3 regions of the Gordonia sp. LUNF6 genome follow, and region 3 is predicted to be linked to each of the others. Evidence: predicted binding sites of a transcription regulator. Region 3 holds the regulator's gene; each other region holds the start of a gene.
What was found. Region 3 encodes LexA, which represses DNA repair genes until DNA is damaged. Its sites were predicted from a motif close to CGAACANNTGTTCG; they were not measured.

Region 1 (5,057 bases), 530 kb from region 3:
CGATGTCGACGTCGATGTCCGGCGGACCGTCCCGCTCGGGTGAGAGGAATCGCTCGAACAGCAGATGGTTGGCGACCGGGTCGACGTTGGTGATCCCGAGCGCGTAGCAGACCGCCGAGTTCGCCGCGCTGCCCCGGCCCTGACACAGGATGTCGTTGTCCTTGCAGAACGAGACGATGTCGTGCACCACGAGGAAGTAGCCGGGGAAGGTCAGCGTCTCGATGATCGCCAGCTCGTGGTCGATCTGCCGGTACGCGTCGGGACGCTGCTCCCTGGTGCCGTAACGCTCGCGGGCTCCCCGTTCGGTGAGTGCGCGGAGCCAACTGGCCTCGGTGTGGCCGTCGGGGACGTCGAAGGGCGGGAGGTTCGGGGCGATCAGCCCGAGCGAGAAGGCGCATTCCTCCGCGAAGGCGACGGCGTTGTCGATGGCTTCACGGTGGGCGGGCATCAGCCGGAGCATCTCGTCTCCGCTGCGCAGGTGCGCCCCGCCCACCCCGGGCATCCAGCCGTCGATGGTCGCGATATCGGTCCGGGCGCGCACCGCCGCCATCGCCGTCGCGAGTCGGCCGTTCTCCGGCGCGGCGAAGTGCGCGCCGGTGGTCGCGACTGTCGGCACCCGATGGGATGCGGCCAGTGACGCCAGAATCGCATTGCGTTCGTCGTCGTCCGACCCGGCACCGGGGCTCAGCTCGACGGCGATGTTCCCGGCCCCGAAACGGTCGATCATCGTCCCGAGCGCGGTGTCGGCGGCCCGCCGGCCGCCGCGGTCGAGCGCCCGGCGCACCGCACCCTTGCGGCACCCGGTCAGAACCAGCCAGTCGCCGTCGGCGGCGTACTCGGTGATCGCGTCGGCATCGTAGCGCAACAGCCCCTTCTCGCCACCGCTCATATGCGCGTCGGCGATGACGCGGGAGAGCCGGCGGTAGCCCTCGGCGCGGCGTGCGAGGACCAACAGGTGCTCCCCCGGCGGGTCCACCGCACCGGCGCGGGCACTGTCTCGCTGCAGCGAGAGTTCGGCGCCGAACACCGTCGGCATGCCGAACTCGCGGGCCGCTTCGGCGAATCGGACGACACCGTAGAAGCCGTCGTGATCGGTCAGCGCGAGCCCGCGCAGCCCCAGCCGCTGCGCCTCCTCGACCATGGCCTCGGGCATCGACGCGCCGTCGAGGAAGCTGTAGGCACTGTGCGCGTGCAACTCGGCGTACGGCACCGTCGATGCGCCGAACTCGATGTCGGTGGCCTGGTACGGGCCCCGCTTACGCGACCATGCCGGCGAATCGCCGCCGTCCCCCGGCGGCCCCGCGCCGTTGAACGTGGGCGGAAACGTCTCACCGAGCCGGTCGCCGCGCGCAGGCGCACGCCCCGACAGCACTCGCTCCATCTCCGACCAGGTCGGAGGCCCGTTGTTCCATCCCACACACCGATGATAGAACATATGTTCGATATCTGCCTTGCCGTGGCCCGCCCCGGCCACACCCCAAACGCGTGCCAGAGACCGGACCGACGCACGAATTACCGCTGTCAATCATTCACATCGGTATCTCTCTGTGAGACTCTGGGCCGGTGACGAGCTATTTCGTGACCGGCGGCAGCGGCTTCATCGGCCGTCGAGTCGTCGCGCGCCTGCTGGCCCGCGACGAGCAGGCCCGGGTGTACGCGCTCGTGCGCACCGGATCACTGCAGCGATTCGCCGCCGCCATGGAGAGGATCGACGGCGGCGACCGCGTCGTCGCCGTCGCCGGCGACCTCACACACGAAGGCCTCGGCCTGCACGGCTCCGACGTCGACGAGGTCGACCACGTGATCCACCTGGCCGCACTGCACGACCTCACCGCCGAGGAGGCCGACCTGCGGGCGGTCAACGTCGACGGGACCCGCAGGGTCGCCGAGTTCGCTCTCGCCCGCGGCGCGCTCCTGCACCATCTCTCCTCGATCGCGGTGGCCGGCGACCATCGCGGCGACTTCACCGAGACCGACTTCGACCTCGGCCAAGGCCTGCCGACCGAATGCCACCGCACCGTGTTCGACGCCGAACGCGTCGTGCGGGAGACCGAGGGCCTGCGCTGGCGGGTGTATCGGCCGTCGGCCGTCGTCGGAGACTCCGTCACCGGACAGGTCGACAGGGCCGACGGCCCCTACTACTTCTTCGGTCACCTCGCCGTGCTCAGTCAGCTGCCCTCGTTCCTGCCGCTGCCGATCCCCGATCCGGGGCCCCTCAACGTCGTCCCCGTCGACTTCGTCGCCGAGGCGATGGTCGCGCTGACCGATGTGCAGGACGGCCGGAGCGGGCTCGTGTTCCATCTCGCCGACCCCGACCCACGCTCGATCACCGACCTGTTCAACGCCCTGTCACCGGCCTTCGACGGACCGTGGGCCTTCACCGCACTGCCTTCGGGTCTGGTGAGGCCGATGCTGGCCGCCATCGGTCGCGGACTGCTGCGGCCCGGCCGCGACCTGATCGCCGAGCAGACCGGCGTCCCACCCGCGATCCTCGACGTCGCCTCCCTTCCCGTGGTGTTCCGCAGCGACGCGACCGCCGCCGAACTCGACACGCTCGGTGTGAGACTGCCCGATCTGGACGAGTACGCACCCCGACTGTGGCGGTACTGGTACGAGAACCTCGATCCGGCCCGTCACCGCCGCAACGATTCGCGGGGCCCGCTGGTCGGCAAGAACATCTTGATCACCGGGGCGTCGTCGGGAATCGGCCGCGCGACCGCCCGCATGTGCGTGCGGCGCGGCGCCAACGTCTTCCTGGTGGCCCGCGATGCCGATCGGCTGATCGAGACCGCCGCCGAACTCGACGCGGAGGTTCCCAAACCCGGGCTGCCCGTCGGACGCGCGTACGCCTATCCCGTCGACATCACCGATGAGGCCGCGGTGCAGACCCTTGTGAAGTCGGTGATCTGCGAGCACGGCCATGTGGACGTGCTGGTCAACAACGCAGGCCGGTCCATCCGACGGGCGACCGCGAACGCGGTGACCAGGTCGCACGACTATCACCGGATGATGGCCGTCAACTACTTCGGCGCCGTCTATCTCACGCTCGCCCTGCTGCCGCACATGATCGAGCGGCAGTCCGGACACATCGTCAACGTGTCCTCGATCGAAGTCCAAAGCCGCGCACCGCGATTCGGCGCGTACGCCGCGTCGAAGGCCGCACTGGAGGCGTTCAGCGACGCCACCGGTGCCGAGACCCTCTCCGATCACGTCACGTTCAGCAATGTGCGCATCCCGTTGACCCGAACGCGGATGATCGTTCCGACCAACGCCTACGACAGCGCTCGGGGGATCTGGAGCGTCGACAAGGCCGCCCACCGGGTGCTGCACGCGATCGTCGAGCGCCCCAAGCGGGTGAACACGCTACTCGGCGACCTCATCGATTTCGGTCATCACGCCGCACCGCGGCTCACCAACCGACTGCTCCATCAGGACTTCCTTCTGCATGAGGAGTCCGACGCCGCGCTCGGCCGCACCGGCTGACGACGAAAGCCGTCGTCCATGCCACCATCAGGTATGCCCGACACTCCGTTCCTGCACGTCGATCCCGCTCGCCTCGACCGCAATCTCGCCGCGATGGCCGGGTGGGCCGAACGGCACGGCGTGCGCTTGCGACCACATGCCAAGACGCACAAGTGCGTTCGGGTCGCGCAGCGGCAGCTCGCCGCCGGTGCCGTCGGACTCACCGTCGCGACGATCGGCGAGGCGGAGGTCTTCGCCGACGCCGGGTTCGACGATCTGTTCGTCGCCTATCCGCTGTGGTTGTCGGAGGACAAGGCCCGCCGCCTGCGTGCACTCGCCGGTCGGGTGACGCTGACCGTCGGTGCCGATTCCGTCGAGGGCGTGCGCCGTCTCGCCGAAGGACTCGGCGGCGCTCCCGTCGGAGTGCTCGTGGAGATCGATTCGGGCATGCACCGCAGCGGTGTACCCGCCGATAGCGTGGTCTCGGTCGCCGACGCGGCTCGCGACGCGGGACTGACCGTGGCCGGTGTCTTCACCTTCCCCGGCCACGGCTACGGACTCGACACAGCGCGAGCCGACGCCGCGGAGCAGGAGGCCCGATCCCTGGCCGTCGCTGCGAACGCTCTGCGCGACAACGGTATCGACGTCTCCGTGGTGAGCGGAGGGTCGACGCCGACCGCACGACTCGCCGATCCCGGCGTGGTCACCGAGTTGCGTCCGGGCGTTTACGTCTTCAACGACGCCCAGCAGTTGGAACTCGGCAGCTGCGGTATCGACGACATCGCACTGACCGCGGTGTCCACGGTGGTCAGCGCATCCGGCTCCCGGGTGGTGCTCGACGCCGGCAGCAAGATCCTCGGGGCGGACCGCCCCGGCTGGACCACCGGTTTCGGCCGGCTCGCCGATCATCTCGACGCCCGTCTCGTCTCGCTGTCCGAGCATCATGCCGTCGCCGAGTTCCCACCGGCTGCCGTCGTGCCCGAGGTGGGCGACCGGGTGCGGGTGATACCCAACCACGTCTGTACCGCGGTGAACCTGGTCGACGAACTGTTCGCCGGTCCGGACCCGTACGGTGAACTCGAATCGTGGCCGGTCGCGGCGCGTGGCGCGAACAGCTGAGTCCTCCTCCGGGATCGCCGGAACGGGTTCGCCTCACTCATAGACTCCTTCCACAACCCACACCTCCTCCCGGCAGCAGAGCAGCAGTGCGCGGCCGTCTTCCAGCAGTGCCTGTGCCCGAGCCCTCCCCGGACCGAACGGCCACGGTCCCGCCCACCAGTGCAGACGATGCGACCGCGCCCCGAGCCGCACGGTCACCGGCTCCGCACTGAACACACCGCGCGGACTCACGGCGACCGACCGCCCCTCGGCGTCGAGGACCTCCGCTGTGGCCTGCACCAACAGCGAGGGCGTCGGCCGGGCAAGGCGGTCGGGCCAGGCGGCCGCCGGATCGCGCGGCGGTCGCAGTTCGTCGCCGAAGGCCACCAGCGCCACCTGCTCGGCCGGTCCCCGACCACCGCTGCGCACCGGCACCCGCACCGACTCGCCGCCGAGCAGCCCTTGGACCCGGACCAGAGCCCGACGTGCTTGATCGC
Region 2 (5,057 bases), 870 kb from region 3:
CTTCACATCGAGCGTCGCGACGGCGTCCGGCCCGCCGGCGAGCGTGAGATGACCGGTCGGGCCGGCGTCGGGTGCTGTCCGGGGCGGCCGAGTGTCCATGGGTTCATCTTGCCGTACCACCGGCAACGATCGCCGCGAGCGCGAACTCATCTGATCCCGAAGATCTTCACGAACATCGGCGTATCGAGCAGGGTGTGCGGTGCAATGGCGTGGTAGGCCCACAGATGCGTCCACGCGTTGGCGCTGCGGATGGTGATGAAGGTCTTGAACATCCCCGGACCGGTGTAGAAGAGGAACAGGTACAGCACTGAGACGAGTGCGTCCGACGGCGAGGCGAAGTTGGTCCATCCGTCGAAGAAGTGCAGGGTCGCATACGTCAGACCGCCGAGCACCACCGTCGCGGGCACCGACCCGGTCAGCTTCAGGTACCGCGGCGTCAGGATGCAGTAGATGAAGACCATCGTCGGCAGAGCTGTGCCCGCCAACCCCAGCACGAGGGTCAGCGGGGCGCCCAGCAGTGCCTGATGCGCGGGCAGTCCGAGGATCGACGACGATCCCGCCACCGCCAACTGCACGGCCGACTCGATGAGCAGGACCACGACGATCAGCAGGAGGTCGGCACGGCGGTCGGACGACGTCAGACTCAGTTGCTCGGAGGTGTACCGCCGCCGGAAGACGATCAGCGGCACCACGGCGAACACGATGAGGTTGTACAACGCCCAGCTCAGCGTCTCCGGAATCGTCACGGGCTGGTCGGTGCGGATCACCATGCCGTCGAGGTGGAAGCTGAAGGCGTGCCAGCCGAAGGCGCGCCCGAGCAGGAAGCCGCCGACCATGCCCGCGACGCCGTAGCCGAGCGTCGCGGCCACCTCGGCGCGCGCCCTGGTCCGCTCGGGTGCCCGCGTCGCGATGTCGGGCACCCTCCGATGGCGCGTGAGCAGATGCACGACGACCATCAGCGCGAAGACCTCGAGATACATCAGGTCGGTGCCGATCACCTTCTGGGCGGTGGGCGGTTCGGCGAGTTCGCTCGCGTGCAGCGGCAGATGCCGTCCGGCCACCGCGATCAGCACCGCGTTGATCACCAACCATCCGGCAGCCGCGAGCCAGACGGCGCGACCGGGCCGTCGCCTCCGCCGTGATGCGGAGCGGCGGTCGAGGACCAGGTCTCGCGTGCCAGCCATACTAGAATCATACGCTCGTATCATACGAGTGTATAGATACTCGGCTACACTGTTCTCATGTCCGACGCCTCCGTCCGCGACCGCATCCTCGACACCCTGCTGCGGCTGGCCGCCGAACGCGGCGCCGAGGGCGTCACCGTGCGGGAAGTCGCCTCCGCCGCCGCGGTGTCGATCGGCACCGTGCAGTACTACTGCCACTCCAAAGAACAGATGCTGACGATGGCCTTCGACGAAGTGAACCGGCGGATCGCCGCCCGGGTCGACGCGATCGAGTACGACGGGCCGGTCGGTGCCGTGTTGCGACGCGCCCTCCTCGAGTTCCTCCCTATCGACGACGTGCGCCGCCGCGAGGCCTCGGTGTACCTCGCGTTCAGCACGCGAGCGGTGGTGGAGCCGACCCTCGCTGCCATCCGCCACGACCTCATCACCGAACAGCATCGGCTCTGCGCTGACGCCTTCCGGCTCGCGCAGCAACGCGGCCAGGACGTGACGGTCTTCGACGCCGATCAAGCCGCCTGGACCACCGTCGCCCTGATCGACGGACTCCTGCTGAATCTGTTGAGCGACCCGCGGGGGCTGTCGGCGGCCGGCGCGATCGAGGCTGTCGACCGCCATCTCGGTGCCCTCACCCAGATCTGACCGGCGCCACGATCGGCATTCTCAATCAGCTCGAACGCGATGACACACCGGTTCATCCGCCCGCTCGGTGGCGCGGCCGGCGTTCTCGCACCCTCAGAACTGGGGCTCACCCCACTCCGTCCCCCACGCAGTCCCGCACTCCGTCACCGAAGCCCCAGTCGGCACCACAGCCTCCACGACCTCACGAGCTCGACGATTCGCCGCCCGCCGCCGCATCCGGTACTGATGCTTGGCCTCCACTCGCGTACGCGGTCGTTCCGGTGCAACACCGGCGTGTCCGGATCCTGGGCGTGTCGGCGCCGGGTGTCTGCAAGTGAGGTGGCCGAGCTCCGGCAGGAGCCACATGTTCAACGCCCGCTGACGTACCGTGAACCCCTCCGGCGTGGTGACCTCAGTCCAGATCACACCGTTCGCGTCCACGACCTGATCGTCGACCCATCCGCCGACGAACGTCTTCAGACCATGATGGAAGCGGCACTTCGGATTCAGGTTGCACACGCACGTCGGGCCGCCGGCAGTCGGATCGGCGTGGTTGAACTCGCACACGTGGTCCAGGTCCGACTTCCACGCCGCCCGCTCACATCCCGGCCACGAGCAGGTACCGAACAGACCCCGCATCGCCGCATCCACTGCCGCAGTCGGCCGATAGGCGTTGCCGGGCTGCGCCTGATGACCGACGAGCTCATCGAGATCCACCTCTCGCCGAACCGCGTCCGGACGAGCCGCCAGCTCCCGCGCGTGCTCGGCGGAGATCGGACCGTACCCGTCAAGATAGGCCGGGGTGTCGGACTCCCCTCCGAGAGTCTCCTTGCGAACCACAACGTGCAGCACCACCCGTGCGCACCGCGACGCAATCGCCTCCGTCGACAATTCGGCGGTGCAATCGTCCCGACCGCACTCGCACACGAAGTCGGTCCCCGCCAGACGCGCGACGGCTGCCGCCGACCGACGCTCACCGCGAGTCCGCGGATCGTGCGAGCACACTCCGGCGATCACCGCGTCCAGCACGTCTTTCACGACCATCGCGTCCTCGGTCGACGCCGTCACGATCACCTCGGACACGCCCTCGCCGAGCGGGTTCACCCGCACCTGCTTGGCGAGCTTCACCTGCTCGCGGGTCAGCGTCACCGCATCCGGATCATGTTCAGCCACAATCGAACTCACCAGAGCCTCCACCCGGCCAGCCGACAGCTTGCCCACCACGGACAGCGTGTGCGCGATCTCGGCGTCGATGAACGCCAGCAGATCCGAATCGTCGACGAGCGCCGTCTGCTCGACCACCCGACGAAACCACGCCGGGCAGATCAGGCCGTCACGCATCAACCGGCCCACCGCCGGAATCCGCTCCATGCACGCCACTGCGGCCTCCACGAAGTGCTCGGCCGTGCACTGCCTCACCCCCGCCACCGTCGCATACGACGCCGCGACCTGGCACAGCGGATCGTAGAGCCGCGTGTACGCGTCGGCACCCGACTCGACACCGCCGGCCGGGCCATCGGACTCAGCCTGCTTGGCTAGCAGCAGTGCATGCACCGCTTCGTAGCGATGCCACAACACCAGCCCCTGGTAGCAGTCCGCCCGCGCCGCGAACCCGAGCAGAGCAGCACGATCGGCCCGCGAGGTGCAGTCCGCCGACTCTCCCGTAGCTCCCGGACGACCGATCCGAATCACGATCGCACCCTCGTCGACCACCACCGACGAGCCCGCCGACGCGGATCCCGAATCACCTCTGACCTTGATGTTCATTGATCCCCCTCCGTTCGAATCGAACTTGCATTCGATGTTATCCGGAGGGTCTGACATGAATGATCGCGAGAACTTCCGCCAACCCTGAGCCGACCGCCATGTGTAGATCGAGGATCCGGATTGTCGTAGGCCCGTGCTTGTCTGTCACGTTGCCGCATGGGCGGGGACGTGCCGTTCGTCGGCGCCACTACGTGTGAAGGACCAACATGCCCCCTCGCGCAACGATTCTCAACGGCGACCCCGACTCGCCGGTCCTGCTTCATGTCGCCCGCCGTGCTCAGCTCGCACGGCCGCACTCCATCGCACCGTCGATCCCACTCGAGTCCCTGGACGCCGCAACCGAATCGGTGGCCAAGTGCGCGCGGACGCACGCGGCGGTTCGTCCGCACCTGATCGTGAACGACCTCTCGCCGCTACCAGAAGCACCACGTCCGCCCGGTGATGCGGACCCGATCGACCACATCCAGCCCTACGCCTGGCTGGTGACCGATCTGATCGAAGAGCGGTTGACCGCGACCGGCTGCGCGGTGATCGTCGACATCTGTTCGTACCCGAACGAGTCGACTCCGGTCGACGACCAGCAGCAGCCACACCCCGAGGCCTGTCGCGGCATCGACTTTTCACACACTCCGGCGGCGCTTCTCGATGCGGCGGTCATCGCGTTCGGTGAGTTGGTCTCCGCCGGACCCGACATACCGCAGCCGCGGCGGTACGTGCCCCAGACACAGTACGGAAACGACCAGCGTGTCCAGGCGATCACGGTGGCGATCCGCAACGACGTCCTGCTCGACAGACACTTCGCGGTCAACCCGGAGTCGGTCGAGCGACTGGGCCGAGCGATCGGCGAAGTGATCGGGGCACGGGTGTCACCACCCGCGGTACACCAGGACGACAGCTCCCCAGACCTGTCGATCGAACGGACGAATGTCAGACCCCAGTCCTATAGTTAAGCCCTTAAGTAAGGCAAGTAAGGCATCTCACTCGAACTGGAGGATCGTGGCACCGACTTCCCGGACGGAACCTCCGGTTCGGTTCCGCCGCAGCCGCCCTCGGATTGCCGAGAGGTGTCAGAGCCTGCGGATAGCGTACTCGCCCACTTCTCTGCGGGCCGCACGACTGTCGGTGTCGGCCGCGTCACTGTATCCGCAGGCCCGGCACACCGAACCGACCACGTCATGAGAACCTGGTCAGGTGACTCTTCCTCATGACGACATCGATCCAGACGGCCTGCTCGAGTACTCGGTCGTGTTCACCGACCGTTCCCTGAACCACATGTCCAAGCGGTTCATCGGCGTCATGCAGGATCTCCTCGGCATCCTGCGCACCACCTACCACGCTGGCAGCGTCGCTGTCGTTCCCGGCGGCGGCACCTATGGCATGGAGGCGGTGGCGCGTCAGCTCGCGACCGGGCGCCGCGTGCTCGTCGTGCGCAACGGCCTGTTCTCGTACCGGTGGTCGCAGATCCTTGAGACCGGTGGCATCACCGAT
Region 3 (5,057 bases):
GGTGGTCAGGAGAGCGCCGGCCGCGCCCAGCGTGGTCAGCACCGTCCCGCCGGTCCGGTCGGCGAGTGTTCGGGAGGCGGCCGCTGCGACGCTGGGATCACCCTGCGCCGCAGACCTCTCCATGCCGGCCGGATCGTCGCCGGTGAGTTCGGCGAGCTCATCGGAGTTCGGCTTCAGCAGTGCCGGACGGGCGGCGGCCACCGCGGCCAGGGGTGCACCGGACGTGTCGACGGCCACCCGACAGTGCAGCGACGCCGTCGCGGCGAGTACCTGCGCGTACCAGTCGTCGGGGAGGCCGGGCGGCAGCGAGCCGCACAGAGCGAGCCAGTCCGCTCCCTCGGCACGGGCCAGGATCGTGGTGCGCAGCGCGGCCGCGGCCTCGGCGGAGACGGCCGTTCCGGCGTCGTTGATCTTGGTGGTGGTGCCGTCCGGTTCGGCGACGGTCAGGTTGGTCCGGACCGTCCCGTCCGCCGACACCGCCTGGTGCGGAAGGGCCACGGCGCGCAGGCTGTCGATGAACGGGTCGTCGGCGCGGGCGGGCAGGACGGCCAGTGTGGGAAGGCCGGCGGCCCGCACCACCCGTGCGACGTTGATTCCCTTGCCGCCCGGTTGGTCGACGACGCGGGCCGCACGGTGCACCTCGCCCCTCCGGAGCGGTCCGGCGAGCTCGATCGTACGGTCGGTGCTCGGATTGGCGGTGACGGTGACGATCATGCGATCACCACCTCGATCTCGTGGGCGCGCAGTTCGTCGGCGAAGGCCGAGTCGATCCCGGCGTCGGTCACGAGGACATCGACGTCCTCCAGGGTTCCGAAGCTCATCAGTTCCTCCCGGTTGATCTTGGACGAGTCGGCGAGGACCACCGTCGTCGTGCAGGCCGCGATCATGGCGCGTTTGGTGGCGGCCTCGTCGGCGTCGGGTGTCGACAGACCGTGCTCGAGCGACAGACCGTTGGTGCCGAGGAAGCCGACCGACGCACGGATGCGCGAGAGTCGCTCGATCGCGTCGGCGCCGACGGAGGCACCGGTCTTGGGCCGGAGTCTGCCGCCGGTCAGCAGCACCCCGGAGCCGGGCAACTCCGCCACCACCTCGGCGATCTGCACGCTGTTGGTGACGCAGGTCAAGCGGGCGTCGGCGGGGATGGACAGAGCCAACTGCAGAGTGGTGGTCCCGGCGTCGATCACGATGGAACCGCCGTCGGCGGGCAGGAATGCCAGCGCAGCGGCACCGATGGCGCTCTTCTCGCCTCGGTGGGTCTCCTCCCGAACCACCAGATCAGGTTCGTCGACCACTGCGGCGACGTCGAGGCGTACGGCTCCGCCGTGGACGCGCACCAGATGGCCGCTGCGAGCGAGAATAGCCAGGTCGCGGCGCACGGTCTCGCCGGTCACGGAGAAGCGCGCGGCGAGATCGGCTACGGAGACGCGGCCGCGCAGGCGGACCTCGTTCGCGATCGCCGACTGGCGTTCCTCCGCGTACATCTGCTCTCCCGACTGTCCGATCTCATGCAACGATGGGGATCGTGCAAAGATGTGGATCTGTGTTGATTTGGTTGGTTACACATCTTTGTTTACATGGGTACGTGTTGACACGTCAAGGACTTTCTGTAATCTTTCTCACATGACCGAGGTGACTTCTCCCGTGCCTGCCGAGAACCCGTTCCGCGCCGACGTCATCGTCTCCGGTACTCCGGTGGTCGGTGGCCTCGCGTACGGACCGATCATCAGACCCGCACCGCGACCCGGCTTCGACGCCATCGACGACTCTCCCGTTCCGGAGGAGCTCCGCGACGCAGAGATGGAGCGTTTCACCGCCGCCGCCGGAGTGGTGGCCGACCGGCTGGCCGACCGGGCCTCCCACAGCACCGGCGTCGCGGCCGAGGTCCTGACTGCCACGGCCGGTCTCGCGCGCGATCGCGGGTGGGCGACGGCCGCGGGCAAGTCGATTGCGCAGGGCGTTCGAGCGCCGCTTGCCGCGATCGCGGCCACCGAGCAGTTCGTGGAGATGTTCACCAAGCTCGGCGGCCTCATGGCTGAACGGGTCACCGATCTGTTGGACGTCCGAGACCGCGTCGTCGCCGAACTCCTCGGGCTCTCGGAGCCGGGCATCCCCGTGCCGGACGTGCCGTCGATTCTGCTCGCCGACGACCTCGCGCCCGCCGACACCGCGGGTCTGGACCCGGCACGCGTCATCGGGCTGGGCATGCGGCTCGGCGGCCCCAGCAGCCACACGGCGATCATTGCTCGCCAACTCGGTATTCCGTGCGTGGTCGCCGCCGCTGAACTCGATGAGATCCCCTCCGGAGCCATGGGCTACGTGGACGGGGACGCGGGAACGGTGGGGGCCGCCCCGGACGCCGGACTCATCTCGGACGCCGTGACGGCCGCGGCGACGCGGGCGGCCGAGACGGCGGCCTGGCGCGGGCCGGGCCGCACGGCGGACGGGCACGCGGTCGCGATCCTGGCCAACGTGGCCGACGGCGTGTCCGCTCGGTCGGCGGCGCAGGCGCCGGTGGAGGGCGTCGGACTGTTCCGAACCGAACTGGCCTTCCTGGACCGCGCGGCCGAGCCCACCGTCGCCCAGCAGGTAGAGCTCTACCGGGAGGTGATCGACGCCTTTCCCGGGCGCAAGGTGGTGATCCGCACCCTCGACGCGGGCTCGGACAAGCCACTGAAGTTCGTCGCCCACTCCGACGAGCCGAATCCGGCGATGGGAGTCCGCGGCAACCGCATCGTGCAGACGTATCCGGACATCCGCAACAACCAGCTCGATGCGCTGGCGGAGGCGGCGCGCGACGACGGCCGTGCGACGCCGTGGGTGATGGCACCGATGATCGCCACGGTCGACGAGGCGCGCGAATTCGCCGCGCGGGTTCGGGAACGCGGTCTGGTGCCGGGGGTGATGATCGAGGTGCCGTCGGCGGCGATCCTCGCCGACGCGATCCTCGCCGAAGTGGACTTCGTCTCGATCGGCACCAACGACCTGACCCAGTACACGATGGCGGCGGACCGGATGTCGCCGGAGCTGGCGGCGCTCACCGACCCGTGGCAGCCGGCGGTACTCGCGCTGATACAGCGGGTCGGGGACGCCGGTCGGGACCAGGGCAAGCCCGTGGGCGTATGCGGCGAGGCGGCTGCCGATCCGTTGCTGGCATGTGTGCTGGTCGGGATGGGTGTGACGTCGTTGTCGTCCGCGCCTGCGGCGTCGGCCGCGGTGGGACTGAAGCTGGGTACCGTCACCATGGATCAGTGCCGCGATGCGGCGTCCGCCGCGATCGCCGCGACGAGTCCGTCACAGGCGCGCGAGGCGGTTCGCGCGGTTCTGGCCGGCGAGGTGTGATGTCCCGCTGAGGCCGGCCGGGCGCCTCAGATACGGCGCATCACCGTGACGACCTTGCCGAGGATGGCGGCGTCGTCGCCGGGGATGGGCTCGAAATGCTCGTTGTGCGGCATGAGCCAGACGTGACCGTCGGTGCGCTTGAAGGTCTTCACGGTGGCTTCGCCGTCGATCATCGCGGCGACGATGTCACCGTTCTCCGCCACGTTCTGCTGGCGCACGACCACCCAGTCGCCGTCGCAGATCGCCGCGTCGATCATCGATTCGCCGACCACGCGAAGCATGAACAGGGAACCGTCGCCGACCAGTTCGCGCGGCATCGGGAAGACCTCCTCCACGGCCTGTTCGGCGAGAATCGGTCCGCCGGCGGCGATCCGGCCGAGCACCGGAACGAAGGTCGGCGTGGGGAGTGACTCTCCGTCGGCCTCGGCACCGCCCGAGGGCGGTGTCCGCTGATCGTCCCGAACGTTCACCGCACGCGGACGGTGCGGATCGCGCTTGAGAAGGCCGCGGCGCTCGAGCGTGCGGAGCTGATGGGCCACCGACGACGTGGAGGTGAGTCCGACGGCCTCGCCGATCTCACGGATGCTCGGCGGGTAGCCGCGCTCGCGGACCGACTGACGGATGACCTCGAGCACCTCGCGCTGACGCTGGGTCAATGAGGCCTCGAGCGTCGCGGTGGAGAGCATCGGATCGGGCGTGTCGGTCACGGTCGGGCCTTTCGTCAGCTGTGTTCGATCGATGGTCCAAAGGCTAGTTGAGTAGGTCACAAAACTCAAACAATTGTTCGACGCGTGTCGGCGTTTGTCGGACCCCTCGTGTTAACTATCGAACAAGAGTTCTTCGAACACGCGATCGATTGGAGACGAGTCATGAGCACGAGGACGGCACCCGCCCCGACCGGACGCGCCACCGCTGTGCGCTCCACTGCTGTGCACTCCACCGCTGTGCACTCCACTGCTGTGCACTCAACCGCGTCGGCGATGACCTGCGACATCCCGGTGGTCCGTGGCTCGCTGGTCCGTGATCGGGGAGTACGCGGAGCGGGGCGAGGCGACTCGAGCGGAACGTGCTTCCCGACCGGCCGCCCCGAGCGGCGTCGCCCGGTCGCGGACCGGCGAGTGATGTTCGATGCGCCGCCGGCCGGCCGGACCGCGCTGTCGCCCTCGGTGTACCGCAGGCGCCGGTGGGCCGGGGCCGCGGTGGTCGGCGGCACCCTCGCCGGCATGGTGTGGCTGCTCGCCCTCGTCGGAGCGGGCTACCAGGATGCGGCGACGCCGGAGTCGCCGGCGGCGACGCACGTGGTGTACGTCCGGTCGGGGGAGTCGCTCACCGCGCTCGCTGAGCGGATCGCTCCGGAGTTGCCGTCCGCGGGCGTCATCGCCCAGCTGCGCGACCTGAACGGCCTCGAGACATCGGGACTGCATGTCGGACAAGCGCTTATCGCCCCGCAGTACGGCTGAGGCGGGCGGGTATTGTCATGGCATGCGCTGCCCGTTCTGCAAGAACGACGACACCCGTGTCGTCGACTCCCGAGTCGCCGACGACGGCCAGGTGATCCGTCGCCGCAGGTCGTGCAATGAATGCGGGCGGCGGTTCAGCACGGTCGAGACGGCTGTGCTGTCCGTGGTGAAGCGCAACGGCATCTCCGAGCCCTTCAGTCGCGAGAAGGTGATGCAGGGCGTGCGCCGCGCCTGCCAGGGCCGTCAGGTGGACGAGGA

Region 1: the regulator LexA is predicted to act here: its motif matches at 1,429-1,442, upstream of ACK8HH_RS05625 (error-prone DNA polymerase).
Region 2: the regulator LexA is predicted to act here: its motif matches at 3,590-3,603, upstream of ACK8HH_RS12125 (DUF222 domain-containing protein).

What each region holds. Positions count from the first base shown of each region.
Region 1 is NZ_CP178181.1:1,189,692-1,194,748, reverse strand. Features, by position in the region: gene ACK8HH_RS05625 (error-prone DNA polymerase) at 1-1,417, opposite strand, end outside; gene ACK8HH_RS05620 (SDR family oxidoreductase) at 1,564-3,483, shown strand; gene ACK8HH_RS05615 (alanine racemase) at 3,517-4,581, shown strand; gene ACK8HH_RS05610 (DNA polymerase Y family protein) at 4,615-5,057, opposite strand, start outside.
Region 2 is NZ_CP178181.1:2,590,961-2,596,017, forward strand. Features, by position in the region: gene ACK8HH_RS12110 (IMPACT family protein) at 1-99, opposite strand, end outside; gene ACK8HH_RS12115 (hypothetical protein) at 147-1,184, opposite strand; gene ACK8HH_RS12120 (TetR/AcrR family transcriptional regulator) at 1,242-1,823, shown strand; gene ACK8HH_RS12125 (DUF222 domain-containing protein) at 1,917-3,569, opposite strand; gene ACK8HH_RS12130 (N-formylglutamate amidohydrolase) at 3,776-4,519, shown strand; gene ACK8HH_RS12135 (alanine--glyoxylate aminotransferase family protein) at 4,761-5,057, shown strand, end outside.
Region 3 is NZ_CP178181.1:1,717,730-1,722,786, forward strand. Features, by position in the region: gene ACK8HH_RS08050 (1-phosphofructokinase family hexose kinase) at 1-714, opposite strand, end outside; gene ACK8HH_RS08055 (DeoR/GlpR family DNA-binding transcription regulator) at 711-1,481, opposite strand; gene ACK8HH_RS08060 (putative PEP-binding protein) at 1,621-3,339, shown strand; gene lexA (transcriptional repressor LexA) at 3,366-4,025, opposite strand; gene ACK8HH_RS08070 (LysM peptidoglycan-binding domain-containing protein) at 4,209-4,799, shown strand; gene nrdR (transcriptional regulator NrdR) at 4,822-5,057, shown strand, end outside.